2 regions of the Methylophilus luteus genome follow, and region 1 is predicted to be linked to the other one. Evidence: riboswitches for the same ligand, from Rfam matches in the RefSeq annotation. Region 1 holds a riboswitch; the other holds the start of a gene.
The links. A riboswitch is a leader RNA that binds a small molecule or an ion and turns the genes downstream of it on or off. The one in region 1 is predicted to bind cobalamin.
Positions count from the first base shown of each region.

Region 2: another riboswitch for cobalamin. It lies ahead of ACFQ1Z_RS09305 (TonB-dependent receptor domain-containing protein); the one in region 1 lies ahead of ACFQ1Z_RS10160 (TonB-dependent receptor).

Region 1 covers NZ_JBHTKB010000002.1:127,508-131,280, forward strand. Annotated here, with positions in the region: gene ACFQ1Z_RS10145 (SIR2 family protein) at 1-418, opposite strand, end outside; gene ACFQ1Z_RS10150 (ParA family protein) at 405-1,427, opposite strand; gene ACFQ1Z_RS10155 (hypothetical protein) at 1,850-2,254, shown strand; cobalamin riboswitch at 2,433-2,661, shown strand; gene ACFQ1Z_RS10160 (TonB-dependent receptor) at 2,859-3,773, shown strand, end outside.
Region 2 covers NZ_JBHTKB010000001.1:1,956,120-1,959,892, reverse strand. Annotated here, with positions in the region: gene ACFQ1Z_RS09305 (TonB-dependent receptor domain-containing protein) at 1-1,032, opposite strand, end outside; cobalamin riboswitch at 1,239-1,450, opposite strand; gene ACFQ1Z_RS09300 (hypothetical protein) at 1,541-1,777, shown strand; gene ACFQ1Z_RS09295 (cell division protein ZapA) at 1,781-2,083, shown strand; gene ACFQ1Z_RS09290 (DUF2237 family protein) at 2,392-2,751, opposite strand; gene ACFQ1Z_RS09285 (EVE domain-containing protein) at 2,879-3,343, shown strand; gene ACFQ1Z_RS09280 (GGDEF domain-containing protein) at 3,392-3,773, shown strand, end outside.

The sequences.
Region 1 (3,773 bases):
TGTAATTTTTTATATTTATCGTCCCTTGGCTTGCAGCGCTTACATACGAATCATAGATATTATCGAAATTTGGAGTGATATTAATTCTAAGATCAAGTAGCCAAAGTAATTCATGAATCCTAGTATGACCATAACCTGGGGTTTGGAACTCATCTTTGACTAACTCAATAAATTCGTCTCCAAGAACGCGACGTATTACCTCACAAGCCGTTAATAAATCATTTTGTTTGATCAACTGTTTTGTAATGGTTTTATCTTTTGGTTGAAGTCTATTTGCAGCAACGTTCAAAAATTGAACCCATGACTTAGGACGAGTAACTCCATCTCTACCTAAAGAGTTCATTGATACCCCTGCTCCAAAGAAAATTACAGCTTTTCTTCTGGCAATGTCATCAATAATTTTTTCACCCCAGATCATTTTCAATCTCTCTGATATTCAACTCGATATTGTTAGAAATTTGGCTGACTATGTTTTCAAATTGCTTAACTTTTTCAAAATGTGCACCTACAACGCCATCAGCCGATTTCAAAGAGAAGATTGGCTTAGAGGCTGTCTGGGACATTGGTACTAAGCTTTGGAGATATGGAATTTCCCCTAATTTGTACTCTAATTTTTTTCCCAAATTGAATGGGGTAACTAAATGTTTATTAATGGCGGGAGTGATTTTCTTGATTATTTTTTCGTAGGCATTTACCGGTTGTTTTTTGCCATTGACAGTTTTGGCTGTGTACTGCTGGCTAACATACCCCAAAAACTTAATATTAGGTTTGGCTGGTTCCGCGCCATCATCAAAATGATAGTTAAATCCATTTTCCTCTATAAACGATTCAAGTCCTCTTTCAAGACCACGTTTCCATGTGCTGATTGCTAGTTCAATATTCTGAAGACCACGCAAACTAAAAATATCTGATGACATGGGAAGAATAAAATAGTCGCAGGATAAAAGAATTGTTCGATTTATTGCACCTAAGGACGGGCCGACGTCAAAGAAAACATAGTCATAAGCTTGTAGTTTTGCCCATTCCAAGAGCGCTCTGAAAAAAAATGTAGTTTTAAGCCCGCGTTCTTGACCACTTGTCGACTCAATCCAATCTTTAGAAAGAAAATCCTCAGCCAATGAGAATTTTGGATCACCTGGAACAATATCCACACCAAATTGCGTACTTCTAACTATAGGAATGGAAGCATAGCCTTTTGATTTTTTTAGCGAAGCTACAAGATCATTAATTGTGCCTGAGTCTTTTGTGGTTGCATAAAGTTCATCGAGCTTATTTTCTGACAACATATAAGCTGTCGCATTGCATTGCGGATCAGCATCCACTACTAGAATTTTTCTTCCTTGTGTGGCAAAGAAAGCTGCAACATTACACATAAGAGTAGTTTTCCCCACTCCACCCTTGTTGTTGAACACGCATATTGCTTTCATAGAATTTTCCTTTAATACCAACTTGGCTTTTCATTTAGATGAATAATTTCAATGATACTGACAATCGAGTCAAAGTTGTGGATTTCTGTTTGAGGGTTGGTTTGACTATCCCAATTCATCCTCGCGCAGCTTAAAAACGCTACTAAGTCACACGGCTAGAGCCATAGCCAAACAATCAAGGCTGGCTGATCGACCATGATCCCAGTGGCAATCATTGGCCGTTATGTTGGCTTGCCTGGGAATTGGCGCTGAATTAAGTATAAGTGGATTAAGTTAATGCTCAGATTCGCCTTTTGGCGGACAAAGCAGGGTGAGAAACCCAAGCTTAACGACTGGGGGGGTGATTTACTAAGTTAGACTATGATGCTTTTGCCTTCAATCAACAGCTGACTTATTTCTGATAACTATAAAAAGGAAAAATAATGAATCCAACGAATCAACCGACTTACATTAAACGTGCAGTCATTCTAATCATCTTTGCACTTGCATTAAGTTTCATCAAACTTGGCATAGATTATGACTATATTTCGTCTATTGCTCCTATCCGGTTTACGATCATAGGACTGGTTTGCACTGTCTTAATTGTGTTGTTTCTTGCCTATAAAATATGGACTGGTAGAAACTGGGCGCGCATTATTTTTACCGTTTTCTTTGTCATTGGCATTTATCCGGCTTTACTTTTATTACCTGTAGAAGCCCATCGAAATGTTGTAGTGCTGCTTGCTAGTAGTTTGCAGATTTCGTTACAAACAGTCGCAATTATTTATATGTTTCTACCGATTTCAAATGCTTGGTTTAAGTCAGTTAAACAAGCAAAAAGCACATAATTATTTGAATTTAATTTGCGCTGTCCGATTCACAGAGGGGCCACCATTTATTGAGAGACCCAAGGTTAACGCCTTAGGTCTTTTTTGTTTTGGGGTGAGGTAAAGCATCATCCATGCAGCCGCTTCATCATCGTGGTGTAAGTTTGTGTATATGCATTGACAGTGGAGTACTACAAACTTACACTCGCCTCACCATGGTTCAGCTTGGCAATGCTTTAAAAAGCCAAGCAGATTAATAGGGAATCCGGTGCCGTCTCAAGATGACTGCGAGACCATTCCGGAACTGCCCCCGCAACTGTAATCGGATAGCCTGTTCGCACATCTAGCCACTGAGTTCATCACTTGGGAAGGCCGCGAACAGACAGTGACCCGAGAGTCAGGAGACCTGCCCTGGTGTAGTCGTAGAGTTCGAATTAGGGCGGGGTGCTCCTGAGTAGAAGTGAATGTCAATTCACCGTTTACATATCTATAACACCGCATACACCAGCTAAGTTGTGTCGTACCCCGGCATGCATCAGGCTGCCCTTTTTGAACCCTGCTATTACCAACGTACGTGACGGATAGGTCGCGTTAATTTGAATGGTATTCAGGGAGTATTACAATCATGTTTAAACAAGAGGTATTGAGCGTGGCCATCCTGGCAGCGCTTTCCTGCAGTGCATACGCAACTGATGATGTGCTGGACGAAGTGGTCGTCAAAGCGCCTGCAGAACCCAGGGCGGCAATCAATCTCAATAAAACCAATAGCACGGCAAGCCGATTGGGTTTGACCGCAAAAGAGACACCCGCAAGCGTAGAAGCAGTGGATAGCGAAACCATACGCCAACGTGGGGATATCAGCATCAAAGAAGCTGTGACCCGTACCACCGGCATCACTGATATCAGCACCCCTGGCAATGGCCAATCCTTTTCATCCCGTGGATTCACAGGAAACAACTCCGTCGCACAAGCCGAAGACGGTGTGCGCCTGGTGACAGGGGCGGGCACGCTGACCTATCCATCAGATAGCTGGGGTTACGAAAGAATTGAGGTATTACGCGGCCCTGCTTCGGTCATATTTGGTGATGGTTCTGCAGGAGGCGTGATCAATAGTGTGAGAAAAAAAGCCAGCAAGGAAACGTCGCTAGAAGCTTTATTCGGGTTGGGAACACGCGGCGCTTATCGTGCCGGTGTCGGTGGGTCAGGTGCCATCGGTGATGTGGGTGCTTTCCGTATTGACGCCTCTGCACTAGGTGGTAATGGATACATAGATCGTGGCGATTATAAAAGTAAAAAAATCATGTCGTCGTTTCTATACACGCCTGCAGAAAATATACGGCTTGGTTTTACACTTGACCATGCAGAAGAGTCACCGACAGCCATCTATGGCTCGCCGCTAGTGAATGGAAAGATTTCACGCTCATTACGCAAAGCCAATTTCAATGTAGACAATGACGAAATGGATTTCATTGATACACGGGCACGCGCCAAGCTGGAATGGGATATCACTCCCTCATTAAAATTCAAGAATGAGACCTAC
Region 2 (3,773 bases), on a different contig from region 1:
GCCGATAGTCTTTGTCAGTACATCCTGTTCAAGCCGGTCATAAGCAAACATGATGGTGCCATTCGAGAGTTGGTAATCATGTTGCCAGGAAATCTGGTGCTGCTCGGTTTCAATATTACTATTGGCTGTTGCGCCAGTTGCTGCGCTGACGGTATATGACTGATCGCGACCATTGTTATATTGCAAGGTACTCTTCCAGCGTTCGGTCAGTGCGTTCTTCAGCGTGACCCCATAACCTTGCTGGTAGCGGTTTTGATGGTTGCCAACATAACCATTGTCATATTCGCTACGGCCATCGCTCTCCAGGTAGTTCAGTCCCAGAGTATGTCCTGGAGCAAACTCCAGATTGGCATAAGCTGATCCACTGAAATTTTGGTAGCCGTCACGGTCTTTGTCCACATTTAATGGCGGGTGTTTTTTTGCGCTGATGCCACGGGTGTCATAGCTGCTGATTTGTGCGCCTAATTTCAATGCTTTGTAAGTGGTATCGATCCCGGCATTGCCTGTGTAAGTATCATAGCTGCCAGCACCAACTGTACCGTAAATATGTGTTTTATTACCGCTGCCACGTTTCGTGAAGATCTGGATCACGCCACCAATCGCATCGGAGCCATACAGGCTAGATGCTGGGCTGCGCAAGATTTCAATGCGGTCAATCAATGCAAGGGGAATATTCTCAAAAGCTGTAGTGCCAGTAGTGCCGGAGTTAATACGCACGCCGTCGACCAGTACAATCAGCTGATTATCGTTGGTGCCACGTAAGGTGATATTGCTGCTAGTGCCCATGCCACCATTGCTGTAACTTTGTACGCCAGGTTGCAGCCTGAGTAGGTCGGCCAGAGAGCCACCTTGTAGCCGGTTGATTTCTTCGCTATCGATGACGGTGATATCACCGGTGACGGTTTTGGTGGATTGCGAGGTCCTGCTGGCGGTGACCACGACTTCGTCCAGGTTTGGTGTCGCCAGCGTTTCTGCGGCTAAGGTGTTGATAGGCAAAGCTGCCATCAGCCCCAGTAACGTAATTTTTTTCATAGAATCTTCTGCTGCGTGTGAAGATTTGAATACTGTAGTGACTACACTGAATGGAAGTTTCTTTTTCATTATCTTATCCCTGGTGCATATGCGACCCCGCATATGGGTTATTGGGCGATACCAGGGGTAAGGGACAATGGATTTAGCGTTGCTATGGCTAGCAAGATTAGAAATACACTATCAGACACCGTCACCCCGCGGTATTGCAAATGGTTAGTTGTGAGGCCGGTCTCCGGGCTTGCAAGTTTTGATCTATCGCCTTCCCGAGTGTGTACTCAGTGGCTTATTGATAGACCCGCACTTGCTTACCGTTGCGGGGGCAGCACAGGCATTGCGAATGTGAATTCACGCACCTGTTTCCCAGTTTCACTCCGTCTGCAAGAACACAGCGCGAAGCACCTGACAACTGGCGCTCATTTTAGTTGAAAGTGCCTGCTTTTGCGAGCAAACATTGAGCGCGGATTCAAGTTGAAATCTTTAATTTACTTTGAAAAACTACGCTTAGCTATTGACCACAATCATTTTTTTCATTGATAATGGTTCGATGGATGCTGATCTGAAAAGTTTGGAAGAGCGTGTGGCGAAGTTAATTGCGCTGTGTCATCACTTGCGTGAGGACAATGGCCAGTTGCGTCAGGAGGTGACGAAACTGCACCAGGAGTCGCAATCGCTCAAGCTGAATATGACTCAAGCCAGCGTGCAGTTAGAAAAATTATTGTCTGCACTGCCACAGGAAGGACAATAAGCAATGGCTAAACAACCGATCGATATTGAAATCATGGGCCGTGCCTTCAGTGTGACTTGTACTGACGAAGAGCGCGATGTGATCGTGCAGGCGGTAGGCTACCTGGATGGTAAAATGCGCGAGATCCGCGATGCGGGCAAAATGGTCAGTGTAGAACGCATTGCCATCATGGCGGCACTGAATATCACGCATGAATTATTGAATACCCGCAGTGATGGCGTGGATGTGGGCGATGTGAAAAAACGCATCACCACCATGCAACAGCAAATGGATGAAGTGTTATCCAGTCAACATAAATTGTTGTAATCCTCTTAACTTCATAAAATATTCACCGTCAATAGCAGTAATTGGCGTATCATTTTTTATACGGTGTGCTTTTAAGAAGGTGTATTAAGGCGTTGCCTGGGTCTAAATTCCTTGAACTAGTCTTTGTTATAGGTTTCGGCTCATCAGGTGCTGTGCGATCGCACTAAGTTGGGATATCTTTTAAGACTCCCTTGGCGTGTGAACCTAATGTACCTTAGGCTGTTACCACCTGAACTTTTTGGTTCAGGATTATGGCTCAGGTAACCCCTTAATACACCTTCTCAAAAGCACATTTTCTTTCTGCCAGCCTATCTCAGGGCGTGGTACATCAGGTCAGCCAGGCTGACGACTTCCAGACAGCTCTCATCGCAAGATTCCAGTACCACAGGTGGTGCATAGCCGGCTTCACTGGCTTCCAGCCAGCGCCGTGCACATACGCACCAGCGGTCGCCGGCATGCAGTCCGGGGAAACCATAGTCCGGGATAGGGGTAGACAGGTCATTGCCCTGCGCGGTAGAAAACGCCAGAAACTCATCTGTCATTTCTGCACATATGGTATGCCTGCCGCTGTCTTCAGGATGAAAGCCGCAACAGCCATCACGCATAAAACCGGTGACAGGATAAGTGCTGCAAGGGATGAGCAGGGTGCCGAGGACGTTTTTAGCCATATGTAATGTGGGGTGACTTTGGTTTATGATACTGGGGTTTATGATTTTGGGTTTCCGGTTTAACGGTGCTGGTGGTACAGGCATTTATGATACTGGACATTTGCATGAGGGAAGAAGGTTTTAACAGATGGCACGTTATTGGCTGATGAAGTCCGAACCGTCGGATGTTTCGATTGATGATCTGGCGGGCTTGCCTAATCAAAGCATAGATTGGTATGGCGTGCGCAATTATCAGGCGCGCAACTTTATGCGCGACCAGATGAAGGTGGGCGATGGTGTGTTGTTTTACCATTCCAACTGCGAGGTGCCAGGCATAGTCGGCATCTGTGAGGTGAGCACGCCGGCTTATCCGGACAAGTTTCAGTTTGTGCCTGGGCATAAATATTTTGATGCTAAATCCACCCCTGAGAATCCGCGCTGGGTGAATGTGGATGTCAAACTGGTGCGTAAAACGCGCGTGCTCAGCCTGAAAGAAATGCGCGAGATCCCCGAGCTGGCCAATATGCGCACCTTGCAAAAAGGCAACCGATTGTCTATCACGCCGGTCGACCCCAAAGAGTGGGCGTTTATCACCAGGTTGCTGGGTGCGTAAAGTCGTGCCACAGGCATGCCACATGTTGCTATGGCGATGGGTTAAAGCATGAAGAGACAGCGCAAAAAAGCGGTGTTGTATATCCTGGTAGCGGGATTTCTGATCGCTTTTATCGGCGCGCTATTATTCCTGTGGATCTACTTTTCCAGCATGCGCGAGATGCACCAGACCACGCGCAATCTTTACGAGCAGCCGTTTGCGGTTTCAAATGCCGCTCAGCAATTAAAAGCCGACCTCTACCAGATACGCAGCAGCCTGCTTTACGCCACACTGATCCAGGCCGATGCCAATGCCATGGGCGAAACCATCGCTTTTATTGAGGCACGCGAGCGGCTGGCAGAAGAAAACATCGCAGTCATGCAGCACAGCTACACCGGTGACCCGCAGCAGATCATCAACCTGCAACAAAAGTGGCAGGCACTCAACCAGG